Regions from separate parts of the Rhizobium sp. CC-YZS058 genome, predicted to be linked through region 1. Evidence: riboswitches for the same ligand, from Rfam matches in the RefSeq annotation. Region 1 holds a riboswitch; each other region holds the start of a gene.

Region 1 (4,685 bases):
CGAATGGCGGCGAGGATCTTTTCGCCCGGCTTGGCGGAGAGGGCCGCCACGCGAACCCGCATTTCCTCACGCGCGGCTTCAGCCCGCCGGCGCGATGCTTCGCCCTGGGCCAGAAGCATGCGCACGCTCTCGCGAATTTCGATCTGCTCTTCCATCTCGACCTCACTGCTTGACCGTCAGCCGGCGGATCGATGCCGCCGTTCGGCCCTTGCCATCCATTCCTCGGATGCCGTCAAAGGCTTGGAAGACCGAATCGCCCCCGGAACCGGGGCAGGGAACTTGTGCCGGGGGCGTTCGATCTGTTCCCTATATGTTCTCTTATCCACAGCTTGTCAACAGGCTGGCCACCGTGGCATTGCCGGAATTGGGCATGCGCCGTGAGGTTGTAACCTGCTGTCAACCAAACGCGGCAATCTTGTGGCTGCGGTAGGGAACCGGAAAGAACCGAGCCTCTATGGTCGCATTCGAAACCGGAACGTCATCATGCAGTTGAGTCTCTTCACACTCTATACGATCGGCCTCGGAACGCTGGCCGTGGCCGCCGTGATGACGATCTGGGAACGCCACTTCAATTCCGAGCGCGCACGCGAGCTGACCTTCTGGACCATCGGCTATGCGATCATGGGGCTTGGGTGTGCGCTGCTTCTCGGCAGGCCCACCTTGCCCATGGTCGTCAGCCAGGGCGTGACCAATATCCTCATCGTCAGCGGTTATCTGCTGCTGCTGGCGGGCGCCATGCCGTTTGTGGGTGTGCGCCTGCCGCGGACCGTGCTGGTCATATCCTGTGTCGTCGGCGTGATCTGGCTCTTCGTCGGGCCGCTTCTCTCCTACGCGGCCTGGAGCGCGGTCGGCAGCTTCTTCATCGCCATCCCCTGCTTCACGCTGGCGCTGATGCTGGTCTTGAACGGCACGACCGGAACCACGCGCTCCTGGGTCCTGGCATCCGTCGTCTTCGGCCTGCACGGCATGGTCTATCTGGCGCGCGTCGTCGTCATCCCCTTCGCCTATTCGCTGAACCAGCAAGGCGTTCTCGACAGCGTCGCCCTGTTCACCATGTTCGAAGGCGTGCTCTTTTCCATGGCGGCGCCGATGGCGCTTCTTTCCCTGACCCGCGAGGAAAGCCGCCACCTGCTGCTCCGCGCCTCGCAGACGGATTTCCTCACCGGGCTCGACAATCGCCGCGCCTTCACGCAGCGCGCGACGCCCGTCATCGCCGCCCATTCGGCGGATGCGGGTTCCGCGCCCCTGCTCGTGCTCTTTGATCTCGACAATTTCAAACAGATCAACGACCGCTACGGCCATGAATCCGGCGACCAGGTGCTGACGATCTTCGCGCGCGTTGCAAAAGACGTCCTCAGTCAAGAGGACTGCGTCGCCCGCATGGGGGGCGAGGAGTTTGCGGCACTGCTCGTCGGCCGGGATCTCGCCACCGCCCAGCAGCTTCTCAGAACAATTGCCGCCCGCTTTACGGTGGAGGTTCTCGCCGAAACGGCCGTGACCCGCCATGTCACCTTCAGCGCCGGGCTGGTTGCTGTCGGCACCGACGATACGCTGCGCTCGCTGATGACCACGGCGGACCGGCTGCTCTACCGCGCCAAGCAGGCTGGCCGCAATCGCGTCGAAACGGAGCTCGACCCCCCGCTGCCCGGCGAAGAGGAAACCGAAGTTCCCGCCTATCCGGCAAGGGCCGCCACCGGCTGACGCTCGGATCAACAACACGAACGCCGTGCGGGAACGATCCGTGTGAGGCGACGCCGGAGCATCCGGTGGATGCCCGGTTGACATCATCGCCTTTTCCCGCCACTCCTTGGCTCTTCCGAGGGGAGCACCGGACGGTGCTGAGATGGGCGTGGAGCCTGGACCCTTGAACCTGATCCGGGTCATACCGGCGTAGGAACGGAAACAGGCGCTTCGGTGATGCACCTTCCCCCGTCTTCGCTTGCTCGGATCTCCATGATGTGTGTCAGGAGATCGTTGATGTGTGCTGCCGTCCCGCTTTTCGCCTTCCGCCGATCCCGCCGCCAGCCAGAGCGTTGATCCGCCATGCAGGCGCGGCATGCGGCGCTCGGCCTCCTCGGTGTCCTCGCTCTTTGGCAAGGAGCAGTCGCGGCAAGGCTGCTGCCCTCCTATGTGCTGCCGGCGCCCGCCGCGGTGGCGGCAACGCTGTGGCGGCAACGGGACTTCCTCCTCGACCAGACCGCGATCACGCTCGGCGAGATCGGGGCCGGGCTCGTGCTCGGCAGCCTGTTCGGTGCAGCGGTCGCCTTCGGGCTCGCCGCCTGTCCCCGGATCGGGCGCATTGCCTGGCCGATGCTCGTGGTGCTGCAGGCCTTTCCCGTCTTCGTGCTGGCGCCGATCCTCGTTCTCTGGCTCGGCTTCGGCATGGCCTCCAAGGTGGCGATGACGCTGATCATCATCTTCTTCCCCGTCGCCTCCGCCTTTGCCGACGGGCTCAACCGCACGCCGCCGGCCGTGCTCGATGCGGCGGCGCTGACGGCGGCAAGCCCGTTCCAGGTCTTGACCCGCCTGCGCGTGCCGCTGGCTCTGCCGAGCCTCGTCTCCGGCCTGCGGGTCGCCGCGCCGCTCGCCCCGCTCGGCGCCGTCGTCGGCGAATGGGTGGGCGCCTCCGGCGGCCTCGGCTTCGTCATGGTGCAGGCCAATGCGCGCATGCAGGCCGACATGGTCTTTGCCGCCATGGCGCTGCTGGCGCTCCTCTGCGTGGTCCTGCGCCTCGCCATCGACCGGCTGACCGCCGGTCTCGCCCCCTGGGCGCGCGAAACCCCACCCACATCCGACTGACAGTTTTAGGAAAATTCGATGCCCCGACCGATCCTGCGCCTTCTTGCAGCAGCCGTTCTCCTGACAGCGACCGCTTTGGCAAGCGCCCCGCCTGCCGCTGCAGCGGACAGGCTGACCGTCATGCTCGAATGGTTCGTCAACCCCGATCACGCGCCGTTGGTTGTGGCGCAGGAGAAGGGGTTCTTCGCGCAGGAGGGCCTGGAGGTCACGCTGGTGCCGCCTTCCGATCCCTCCTCCGTGCCGCGGCTCGTTTCGGCTGGCCAGGCCGAGATTGGCCTCCACTACCAGCCGAGCCTCTATCTCGATCGCGAAGCCGGGCTGCCGCTGAAACGGTTCGGCACGCTGGTCGAAACGCCGCTCAACACGCTGACGGTGCTGAAGGACGGCCCGATCAAGGGCATTGCCGATCTCCAGGGCAAGACGATCGGCTTCTCGGTCTCGGGCTTCGAGGATGCGCTGGTCAAGCGCATGCTGACGGCCGCCAATGTCGATCCGGCCACCGTCACCTTCGTCAATGTCAATTTCGCGCTCACCCCCTCGCTGATCGGCGGCAAGGTCGATGCGACGATCGGCGGTTATCGCAATTTCGAGCTGACCCAGATGCGGCTCGAAGGTCATGAGGGGCGCGCCTTCTTTCCCGAGGAGAACGGCGTTCCGGCCTATGACGAACTGATCTTCGTCACCCGCGATGATCTGATCAACGATCCGCGCCTGCCGCGCCTCCTGGCGGCGGTGGAAAAGGCAACGATCTACCTGACCAATCACCCGCAGGAGTCGCTTGATCTGTTTCTGAAGGCCTATCCGGCCCTCGACGATGCGCTCAATCGCCAGGCCTTTGCCGACACGCTGCCCCGCTTTGCCAAGCGCCCCGCGGCGCTCGATGCCGCGCGCTACCGGCGCTTCGGGACCTTCCTGGTCGAGGCAGGCCTTCTGAAGGCAGCGCCTGACATCGCCTCGCTTGCCGTGGAGCTCGGCCGATGACGGGCATCCTTACGGGCCGACAGGCGGCCGAAATCCTCGAACGGCTGCGAACCCGGCGTCCGCGCGTGCATTGCCTGATGAACACGGTGGTCCAGAAGTTTACCGCCGACGGCATTACGGCGGTCGGCGGCATTCCGTCGATGACCGCGTCGCCCGAGGAGATCGAGGACTTCGTGGGACGTGCCGATGCGCTGACCGTCAACCTCGGCACGCTGGATGCCGGCCGGCGGGCGGTGATCCTGACGGCGGTAGAGGGCGCGGCCGCGCGCGGCATTCCCTGGGTGCTCGATCCGGTCCATTGCGACTATTCGCAAAGCCGGCTCGCCTTCGCCCGCCTGCTGATCGAGCGCGGCCCGAGCGCGGTGCGCGGCAACCGGGCGGAGATGGCGTTGATCGGCGAGCGCTCCGACGGCCTCAGCATCACCACCGGACCGGCGGACCGGCTTCGCGAGGGTGCCCGACTGATCGACGTGAAGAACGGCCATGGCCTGATGGCGGCGGTCACCGGGACCGGATGCCTGTCTGGCGGGGTGATCGCGGCCTGCATGGCGGTGGAGCCCGATCCCTTCACGGCGGCGGCCGCCGCTCTGTCGATCACGGGTGTGGCGGCCGAACTGGCCGCGGAAAGCGCATCCGGCCCCGGCAGCTTCGGCACGGCCTTGCTGGACCACCTCTATTCGCTCGATGGGCAGACGCTGGAGGCGCGGGCGCGCTATGCGGCAGGACAATCTGCGGCAGGACGATTTGTGGCAGGACAGGGAGACGCAGAATGACGACGGTCGATTTCCGGCTGAATGCGATCGTGGACGGATCGCTCGCCGATGTGGCGGATCTGGCCGTCCTGGCGGCCGAGGCCGTACGGGGCGGCGCGACGCTGGTCCAGTATCGCGACAAGCAGGCCTCGT
Region 2 (4,685 bases), 2.4 Mb from region 1:
CATGTTGCGCTTGCGGCGTGCCGTCACGCCATAGCGCAGCCAATGTTCTTCCCGCTCGATCTGCTTGCCGAGCTTGTGCTGTTCCAGCTCTTCGGCCTCCAGCACCTCGTCGCGCCAGGCTTCGAAGAAGGCGAAGCTCCTGTCGAGCCTGCGCGAACGGCCGCGATCGAGCCAGACCGTGGCGGTCGAGACCTTTTCGAGGAACCGCCGGTCGTGCGAGATCAGGATCAGCGCCGAGCGCGTCTTCAAAAGCTCGCCTTCCAGCCATTCGATGGTCGGCAGATCCAGATGGTTGGTCGGCTCGTCGAGCAGCAGGATATCCGGCTCCGGCGCCATGACGCGGGCCAGCGCCGCGCGCCGCGCCTCGCCGCCCGACAGGGAAGCCGGGTCTTCCTCGCCTGTGAGGCCAAGATGCGAGAGCAGATAGGCGACCCGGTACGGATCATCCCCCGGTCCGAGGCCGGATTCCGCATAGGCCTGCACCGTGCGATGTGCGCCGAAATCCGGGGCCTGTTCCAGATAGCGCACGGTGGCCGAGGGGTGGCGGAAGACCTCGCCCGATTGCGGCTCCACCATGCCGGCCGCCACCTTGAGCAGCGTCGACTTGCCGGAGCCGTTGCGGCCGACCAGGCAGAGACGGTCGCCCGGCTCGAGCTGCAGGCCGGCACCGTCGAGCAGCGGGGTTCCCCCGAAGGTCAGCACGATGTCGTCGAGTTTCAGAATGGGTGGTGCCATGGTCAGGCTCCCGTCATGTCAAAGGGCCGGGCGAGCAGAAGCGCGCGGCCGGCGTTAAGCGTTAGGGTCACAGGCCCTTCCGCCACGTTGGAAATGGTCCGTGATGCCCCGAAGGGCAGGTCAAAGGCAGACAGCGGATAGCGGGCGCCGGCGATCGAGAGGCCGTTCAGCGCATCGAGCCCGAGCACGGAGAAGAGTGAGCCCTGGGGCAGGTCGACCGAGAGCCGGCCGTTCATCACCGGATAGGCTTCCTCCTCTCCGCTCGTCAGCAGCACCGCGATGCCGCGTTCGGCGAGCTCTACGGCATGCATGAGATGCATGAGCGCATGGTCGCTGCGCTCGCCGCCAAGCGCACCGACGAGGATCAGCCGGCTTGCCCCGCGCGCAAGCGCTGCGGCAACGGCGATCTCGCCATCCGTCTCGTTCTTGGCAGGCGGGTAAGGCTCGCGCGGCACGGCGTGGTAGGCGGCGCCCAGCGCTGTCGGCGTCGAGTCGAAATCGCCGATCCAGACCTCCGGCCTCAGGCCGAGTGCTGCCGCATGGCGCATGCCGCCATCGGCGGCAATCACGCGCGCGCCGGCAAGCGCTGCGGCAAGCCGGTCGGTCACGGTGACGGGGCCGCCGAGAAGAATGGCGAAGGGACTGTCGGTCATCGCACCGCCATAGCGCGAAGCGTGGCCTAGGGCAAAGGGCGATCTTGTCAAGCGCGGGCGCCCCGTCTACATCTCGCCTTGCTCTAACGGGGTGCCTTTCGGTTTCGAAGGGCTGAGAGGCCGCCTGGCCAACCCGCGGAACCTGATCCGGCTAACACCGGCGGAGGGATTAGACGCAGGCGCACCGCCGCTCTTTCCCCTTTGACGACGAACGAGAGAAGGAGACATGCGATGCGTGGCCGATGGCTGACTTCCCTGACCCCCGTTCTGGCGCTTGCGGCGCTCGGTCTTGCGACCGGCCCGGCCGCCGCCGAGGACAAGCGGGTGACCGTCTACACCTATGAGAGCTTCACCAGCGAATGGGGCCCTGGCCCGAAGATCGCCGCCGGCTTCGAAAAGACCTGCGGCTGCACGGTCGACTATGTCTCGGTCGCCGATGGCGTCGAGCTGCTGACCCGATTGAAGCTTGAAGGCGCCTCCTCCAAGGCGGATGTGGTGGTCGGTCTCGATACCAATCTTGTGGCCGAGGCCAAGGCGACAGGCTTCTTCGCGCCGCATGGCCTCGACGCAGCCGCACTGAAGGTTCCCGGTGGTTTCTCCGACGAGACCTTCCTGCCCTATGATTACGGCCACTTCGCCTTCGTCTACGACACGCAGACGCTGAAGACGCCGCCGAAGAGCCTGAAGGAGCTGGTCGAGGGCGATGCGTCGGAGAAGATCGTCATCGAGGATCCGCGCACCTCGACACCGGGTCTCGGCCTGCTGCTCTGGGTCAAGGCGGTCTATGGCGATGAGGCGCCGGCGGCCTGGGCGAAGCTGAAGGACCGCGTGCTGACGGTGACGCCCGGCTGGTCGGAGGCCTATGGCCTGTTCACCAAGGGCGAAGCGCCGATGGTGCTCTCCTACACGACCTCGCCGGCCTACCATATGGTGGAGGAAAAGACCGACCGCTATCAGGCGGCCGCCTTCTCGGAAGGCCATTACATCCAGATCGAGGTGGCAGGCCTGACCAAATCCAGCCACGACCCGGCGCTTGCCAAGGCCTTTCTCGCCTATCTCACCGGCAGCGAAGCGCAGACCGTTCTTCCCGTGACCAACTGGATGATGCCGGTCGCGACACCGGCCTCGCCGCTGCCGGACGCCTTCTCCAAACTCGTATCACCGGAAAAGACGCTGCTGATCCCTTCCGAAGACGTTGCGAAGAACCGCAAGGCCTGGGTGGATGAGTGGCTGGCGGCCATGAGCCGGGGCTGACGCCCTTGGCCCGTTCGCCGCACCCTTCCGTGCCGCAGCGGACGGCGGGCCGGCTGACGGTGGTGTTCGGCGTGGGGGCGCTTGCGGCCATCGCACTCTTCGTCCTCGTGGCGCTCCTGTCGCTCGGCCTTGCCACGCGGGACGAGGCTCGAGGCGGCGGGCTTTTCGATACCTATGTGCTGAACGCCGCGCGCTTCACCGTGCTGCAGGCGACGCTCTCGACGGCGCTGTCCGTTCTGCTCGCCGTGCCGGTGGCGCTGGCACTTGCCCGGCGGCGGCACTTCCTCGGCCGCGTCTGGCTGTTGCGGCTGATGGCCCTTCCGCTTGGCCTGCCGGCACTCGTGGGCGCCCTCGGCCTTCTCGGCATCTGGGGCCGGCAAGGGGTGATCAACCGGGTCTTCGAGCTGCTCGGCCTCGGTCAGCCGCTGTCGATCTACGGGCTGCAGGGGATCGTGATCGCCCATGTCTTCTTCAACCTGCCGCTGGCCGTGCGGCTGATGGTGGCCGGACTCGACCGGATACCCGGCGAATACTTTCTGCTTGGCGCCAATCTCGGTCTCTCCCGACTTTCGCTGCTCCGCTTCGTCGAGGGGCCGGTGCTGCGCGCGCTGATGCCGGGCATTGCCGGGCTCATTCTCATGCTGTGCGTCACCAGCTTCACGCTGGTGCTGACGCTGGGCGGGGGTCCGGGCGCGAGCACCATCGAGGTTGCCATCTACCAGGCGCTGCGCTTCGACTTCGACCCTGGCCGCGCGCTCAGCCTGGCCCTCGTCCAGCTGGCGATGACGGGCCTTCTGCTAGCCGGTCTGTCGCGTCTGGGCAGGCCGGCGCTGGCAGAGGCGACCGGCGGGCGGATCCAGCGCCGGTTCGACGGCGCGACGGCGGTGGCGAAGATCGGCGATGGCGCGGTGATCGCGCTTGCTGCGGTCTTCGTGGCCAGTCCGCTTGCCGCCGCGGTCGATGCAGGACTTCGCGCCGATCTCGGCCGCCTCGCGCGCGATCCGATGGTCCACCGTGCGACCATGACCAGCCTGACGATGGCAACCGCATCGGCACTTCTCGCCGTGCTCTCGGGCCTCGCCATGCTCAAGGCGCAGCAGGTGCTCGCCGCGCGGCGCGGTCGCCGGGCAAATGGGTTTGGACCCGCGCGGCTGATCGGCCTCGGCGTGTCCGCCGCGAGTTCCCTCGTGCTGCTGGTGCCGCCGGTCGTGCTCGGCGCAGGCTGGTTCCTTGCCCTGCGCCAGATCGGCGATGGGGCCGCCTTTGCGCCGGCCGTCATCGTCGCCATCAATGCGGTCATGGCCCTGCCCTTCGTCACCCGCATCCTCGCCCCCGCGCTCTTGACCCATGCCGCGCGAACCGGGCGGCTGGCGGATAGTCTCGGCCTGCATGGCTGGAGCCGTTTGGCACTGATCGACTGGCCGGTCCTGCGCAGGCCGATCGCCATGGCCCTTTCCTTCGCCGCCGCCCTGTCGCTCGGCGATCTCGGCGCCGTGGCCATTTTCGGCTCGAACGAGCTCATCACCCTGCCCTATCTTCTCTTCAGCCGCATGGGCGCCTATCGCAGCATGGACGCGGCGGGACTGGCGCTTCTGCTCGGTCTCGTCTGCCTTCTGCTGACGATGATCGGCACCGCACGCAGCGACACGGACCGTCCATGACCCCGCCTGCTCTTCCCGTCTCCCCCATCCCGGGCGCACCGACTCCGAATGTGCCGGCCTTGACCTTGAGCGAGACCCGCATCCGGTTCGCCGCCACCGAGCTTCGCTTCGACACGCAGATCCCCATGGGCTCGCTGGTCGCGGTCGTGGGTCCATCCGGCTCCGGCAAGTCGACGCTGCTCAATCTCGCAGCCGGGTTCGAACAGCCGGACAGCGGCCGGGTGCTCTTTTCCGATCGCGACATGACGGCGCTCGGCCCGGCCGAGCGCCCGGTCTCCATCGTCTTTCAGGACCACAACCTCTTCGCCCATCTGGATGTCGCCACCAATGTCGGCCTCGGCATCGATCCGGCGCTGCGGCTTCGCCCGGATGACCGGCAAAG
Region 3 (4,685 bases), 1.5 Mb from region 1:
AAGACGCTTAGCGACGGCACGACGCTGCGTTCGCGCGCGCTCTCCGCCATCGACGAGACCCGCTTCGTCCCCGCCGGCGGCCAGAACCGGCTGCGCGCGATGATCGAGCAGCGGCCGGACTGGGTCTTGTCCCGTCAAAGGGCCTGGGGCGTGCCGATCTGCGTCTTCGCCGACAAGGACGGCGAGGTCCTGAAGGACGAGGAGGTCAACGGCCGCATCCTGGAGGCCTTCGAGAAGGAAGGCGCCGATGCCTGGTTCGCGGCCGGCGCCAAGGAGCGTTTCCTCGGCAATGGCCATGACGGCGACCGCTGGCAGATGGTCACCGATATTCTCGACGTCTGGTTCGATTCGGGCTCGACCCACACCTTCACGCTCGAAGACCGCCCGGATCTCAAATGGCCGGCGGATGTCTATCTGGAAGGCTCCGACCAGCATCGCGGCTGGTTCCATTCCTCGCTTCTCGAAAGCTGCGCGACGCGCGGCCGCGCGCCCTATGATGCCGTCGTCACCCACGGCTTCATCATGGACGAGAAGGGGGAGAAGATGTCGAAGTCCAAGGGCAATGTGACCGCGCCCCAGGACGTGATGAAGGATGCCGGCGCCGATATCCTGCGCCTGTGGGTCATGAGCTCGGACTATGCCGAAGACCTTCGCGTCGGCAAGACGATCATCCAGACCAACATCGACGCCTACCGGAAGATCCGCAACACGCTGCGCTGGATGCTCGGCACGCTCGCCCACGACACGGGCGAGGAGATCGCCTATGCCGATCTGCCGGATCTCGAAAAGCTGATGCTGCATCGCCTCGCCGAGCTCGACGAGCTGGTGCGCAAGGCCTATGACGACTTCGACTTCAAGCGCATCACCCGGGCGCTGACCGATTTCGCCAATGTCGAGCTGTCCGCCTTCTATTTCGACATCCGCAAGGACACGCTCTATTGCGAGGCGCCATCGAGCCTCAAGCGGCGTGCGGCGCTCCACGTCATCCGCAAGCTCTTCGATTGCCTGGTGCTGTGGTTCGCGCCGATGATCCCGTTCACGACCGAGGAAGCCTGGCTCTCGCGCGACCCCTCTGCCGTGTCCGTTCATCTCGAACAGTTCCCGGCCATTCCGGCCGAGTGGCGGAACGAGGCGGTGGCCGAGACCTGGCGCAAGGTGCGCACCGTGCGGCGCGCCGTCACCGGCGCGCTGGAGATCGAGCGCAAGGACAAGCGCATCGGCGCCTCGCTCGAGGCCGCACCGACTGTTCACATCGACGATCCGGCGCTGCTTTCGGCCCTCGATGGCCTCGATTTCGCCGAGATCTGCATCACCTCCGGCATCACCGTGCTGGCGGGACAGGGTCCGCAGGCGGCCTTCCGACTGGAGGATGTGCCGACGGTCGCCGTCGAGCCGACGCTGGCGGCAGGCACCAAATGCGCCCGCTCCTGGAAGGTGACGACCGATGTCGGCAGCGATCCGGCGTTCCCCGATGTCTCGGCCCGCGATGCGGCGGCGCTGCGCGAGCTCGGCTACGGCGCCTGAGGGCGCCGTGATCAGCGGCAGCTCTGCCGGGTCAATTGCGCTCCTGCGCATAATCCGGTAGATCTGCCTGAAATTCGGCGGATTTCTCCGCCAAGGGGACGAGAGCGGACAGGCGGGGCGCGCGTGGTCCGCGGGCAAGGGGCTCGGGGCAAGGGGCACTGGGCAGAAGGCTTGGCTGGAAGGATTTCATGCGTATGACACGACAGTTTCGGGCCGGTGCCGGCCTCGTCGCGGTTCTCGTCGCGGGCCTGACCCTCACAGGCTGCATCGGTGGCCCAACCTACGGAACGGACAAGACCGCCGGCGAGCAGCTGATGGACGACATCGGCTCTTCGGTCAGCATGGAGTCGGGCGCGCCGAAAAACCTGAAATACCAGCCGCGGCCCGGCCTTGTCCTGCCGCCGGCCCAGGAGCGCGTCGCCCTCGTCGCGCCGCAGAAATCGGCCGTGGCCGACAATCCGGCCTGGGTGGAAAGCCCGGAGGAAACGCGCCAGCGCCTGCGCGAAGAGGCAGACGCCAACAAGAATACGCCCGGCTATGTATCGCCGCTCGCCAAGGCCTCGGCCAATGGCCGCCAGCTGACGGCGGCTGAACAGACGGAGGCCTATCGCGAAGCCCGCCGCCTGCAGATGGGCGCCTATTCCGACCAGCGTCGGTCGCTGTCGGATCCGCCGCTCGCCTATCGCCAGGTGCCGGAAGAGGCCATGGCCGATCTCGGCGAGCCGGAGCAGCAGAAGGAGCGCGAGCGCAAGAAGGCCGCGCAGATCCAAGGCAGCGGCAAGCAGTGGTGGCAGATTTTCTAAGCGCATGACTTCATCACCGTCTTGCCTGCGCCTGCGCCGCGCGACCCCTGCGGACGCACCGACCATCCTGCGCTTCGTTCGGGAACTTGCCGAGTATGAGCGCGCGTTGCACGAGGTCGAGGCGACGCTCGACAGCGTCACCCAGTCGATCTTCGGCGAAGGCTCGATCACGCAGGCGCTCATCTGCGAGCGGCTTTGCGATGCCGCGCCGGCAGGGAACGAGCAATCTCCCGGACAGGCGGAGCCGATCGGCTTTGCCGTCTGGTTCTTCAGCTATTCCACCTGGCTCGCCCGCAACGGTCTCTATCTCGAAGACCTCTATGTCACGCCCGAAGCGCGCGGCGCCGGCGCCGGCCGCCTGATGCTGCGCGAACTCGCCCGCATCGCGGTCGCCGAAGGCTGTGGCCGTTTCGAGTGGAGCGTGCTCGACTGGAACGAACCCGCCATCCGCGCCTACAACGCCATCGGCGCCGCCCCCCAGAGGGAATGGATCCGCTACCGGCTCGACGGCCAGGCGCTGAAGGATTTCGCTGAAGGCTGAGCGAGGGATCATCGTCTCGACGCCGGTGCCGCGGCCTTTTGGTCGCCTCCTGTCTTCAGGCCTCTTGCGGCCGCGCTCACGCGGTTCCCCTGCGGCCGTCTCACCACGATCTTGACATCCTCCCGCTCGCTCGGGCAGTCTTCCCCCATCACCAGGGGAGCCCCGGCAGGGGGCTGAGAAACTGCCTGAGCGCGCAGTGACCCGTTGAACCTGATCCAGTTCATGCTGGCGGAGGGACGGTGCAGCCATCTCGGGCCGAGCGCGCAGCGCGTGCCGCCTTCGTGGTATCATCCTCTTGCGGCAGGAACGGGTCTCCTTTTGGTCGGAGCCTGCACCATGCGCCTGACGATGATGCCGCGATCGAACGAGCCATCGCACCCTGCTTGCCCGCTTCCCGTCCTTCCTCTCGCTGTCGCAGGATGGCCGGCTCTGGCCGTCTCTCGCAGGCAAAAGCCATGAGCGTCGTCGTTCGGGGTGCGGGCGTCGCCGGCCTGGCTGCGGCGCTGGAGCTGGCGCGTCACGGACTTCACGTGACGGTGGTCGAGCGTCGTCCCGCCATCGGCCTCGGCGCCTCGCATTGGGCCGGCGGCATGCTGGCGCCGTTCTGCGAAGGGGAGGTGGCGGACCCGAGCGTGGTGGAGCGTGGCCGCACGGCCGCCGCCTGGTGGGAAGCGGCAGTGCCCGGTTCGGTCACGCAGCGTGGCACGCTCGTCCTCAGCCACCCGCGCGACCGGGCAGATCTTGCCCGGTTCGCTGCGCGGACCACAGGCCATCGCCGGGTGGAGGCTGCGGCAATCGCGGCGCTGGAGCCCGATCTCGGCCATCGCTTCGATACGGGCCTCTTCTTCGAGACCGAGGCGCATCTCGATCCGCGCAAGGCGCTGCAGGGGCTCCACGATGCCGCCCTGCGACAGGGCGTCCGCTTTCTCTTCGGTCAGGAGGCCTTGCCGGGCGGAAAGGACGAGGTCGTGGTCGATTGCCGGGGACCGGATGCCATCGGCGGGATCGCCGGGCTGCGCGGTGTCCGCGGGGAAATGCTGATCCTCGAAACCCGCGACATCACCCTGTCCCGCCCCGTCCGCCTCCTCCATCCGCGTCATCCCCTTTATCTGGTGCCGCGCGGCGGGAGCCGCCTCATGGTCGGCGCGACGATGATCGAGACCGAGGATGCCGGCCCTGTGTCCGTCCGCTCGATGATGGAACTGCTGAACGCTGCCTATGCGCTGCATCCCGCCCTTGCCGAAGCGCGGATCGTGGAGACCGGCACCGGCGTGCGCCCGGCCTTTCCCGACAATGTGCCGCGCCTGGTCGAAACGGCCGAGGGCTTTGCGCTGGCCGGCATGTATCGCCACGGCTTCCTGCTTGCCCCGGCACTCGCCCTGGAGCTTGCGGCGCGCCTGACCGCTTCCCGCATGACGACAGAAAGGAAAACGGCATGATCCTGACCGTGAATGGAGAAACCGTGGACTGCGCGGTCGACCGCCTGGCCGCGCTGCTCACCGCACTTGATTTCGAGGGCGACTGGCTGGCGACCGCCGTCAATGGCGAACTCGTCCACCGCGAAGAGCGTGCCGCCCATCCTCTCAGGCCGGGCGACCGCATCGAGGTTCTCTCGCCGATGCAGGGAGGCTGAGATGACGATCACGCTCTATGGCGAGACGATCGCCTCGCGGCTGCTGCTCGGCACGGCAGGCTATCCGGCGCCGGCCGTGCTCTCGGAGGCGGTGCGGCGGTCGGGGACGGGCATCGTCACCGTGTCGCTGCGCCGGGAAATGGCCGGCGGGCGGCAGGGCGGCGCATTCCTCGGGCTTATTCGC

The links. Region 1 has a riboswitch for thiamine pyrophosphate ahead of U8330_RS06430 (ABC transporter permease). Riboswitches for the same ligand answer to the same signal wherever they lie in the genome.
Region 2: it holds a riboswitch for thiamine pyrophosphate, as region 1 does, so the genes downstream of both, thiB (thiamine ABC transporter substrate binding subunit) here and U8330_RS06430 (ABC transporter permease) in region 1, are expected to answer to the same signal.
Region 3: it holds a riboswitch for thiamine pyrophosphate, as region 1 does, so the genes downstream of both, U8330_RS13745 (FAD-dependent oxidoreductase) here and U8330_RS06430 (ABC transporter permease) in region 1, are expected to answer to the same signal.

What each region holds. Positions count from the first base shown of each region.
Region 1 covers NZ_JAYESJ010000001.1:1,332,845-1,337,529, forward strand. The annotation lists gene U8330_RS06420 (hypothetical protein) at 1-155, opposite strand, end outside; gene U8330_RS06425 (GGDEF domain-containing protein) at 484-1,701, shown strand; TPP riboswitch at 1,810-1,914, shown strand; gene U8330_RS06430 (ABC transporter permease) at 2,044-2,799, shown strand; gene U8330_RS06435 (ABC transporter substrate-binding protein) at 2,830-3,780, shown strand; gene U8330_RS06440 (hydroxyethylthiazole kinase) at 3,777-4,553, shown strand; gene thiE (thiamine phosphate synthase) at 4,550-4,685, shown strand, end outside.
Region 2 covers NZ_JAYESJ010000001.1:3,694,678-3,699,362, forward strand. The annotation lists gene U8330_RS17685 (ABC-F family ATP-binding cassette domain-containing protein) at 1-735, opposite strand, end outside; gene U8330_RS17690 (thiamine diphosphokinase) at 738-1,388, opposite strand; TPP riboswitch at 1,466-1,574, shown strand; gene thiB (thiamine ABC transporter substrate binding subunit) at 1,620-2,642, shown strand; gene U8330_RS17700 (thiamine/thiamine pyrophosphate ABC transporter permease ThiP) at 2,696-4,303, shown strand; gene U8330_RS17705 (ATP-binding cassette domain-containing protein) at 4,300-4,685, shown strand, end outside.
Region 3 covers NZ_JAYESJ010000001.1:2,857,016-2,861,700, reverse strand. The annotation lists gene ileS (isoleucine--tRNA ligase) at 1-1,524, shown strand, start outside; gene U8330_RS13755 (hypothetical protein) at 1,713-2,327, shown strand; gene U8330_RS13750 (GNAT family N-acetyltransferase) at 2,332-2,868, shown strand; TPP riboswitch at 3,012-3,123, shown strand; gene U8330_RS13745 (FAD-dependent oxidoreductase) at 3,324-4,307, shown strand; gene thiS (sulfur carrier protein ThiS) at 4,304-4,501, shown strand; partial or broken gene U8330_RS13735 (thiazole synthase) at 4,503-4,685, shown strand, end outside.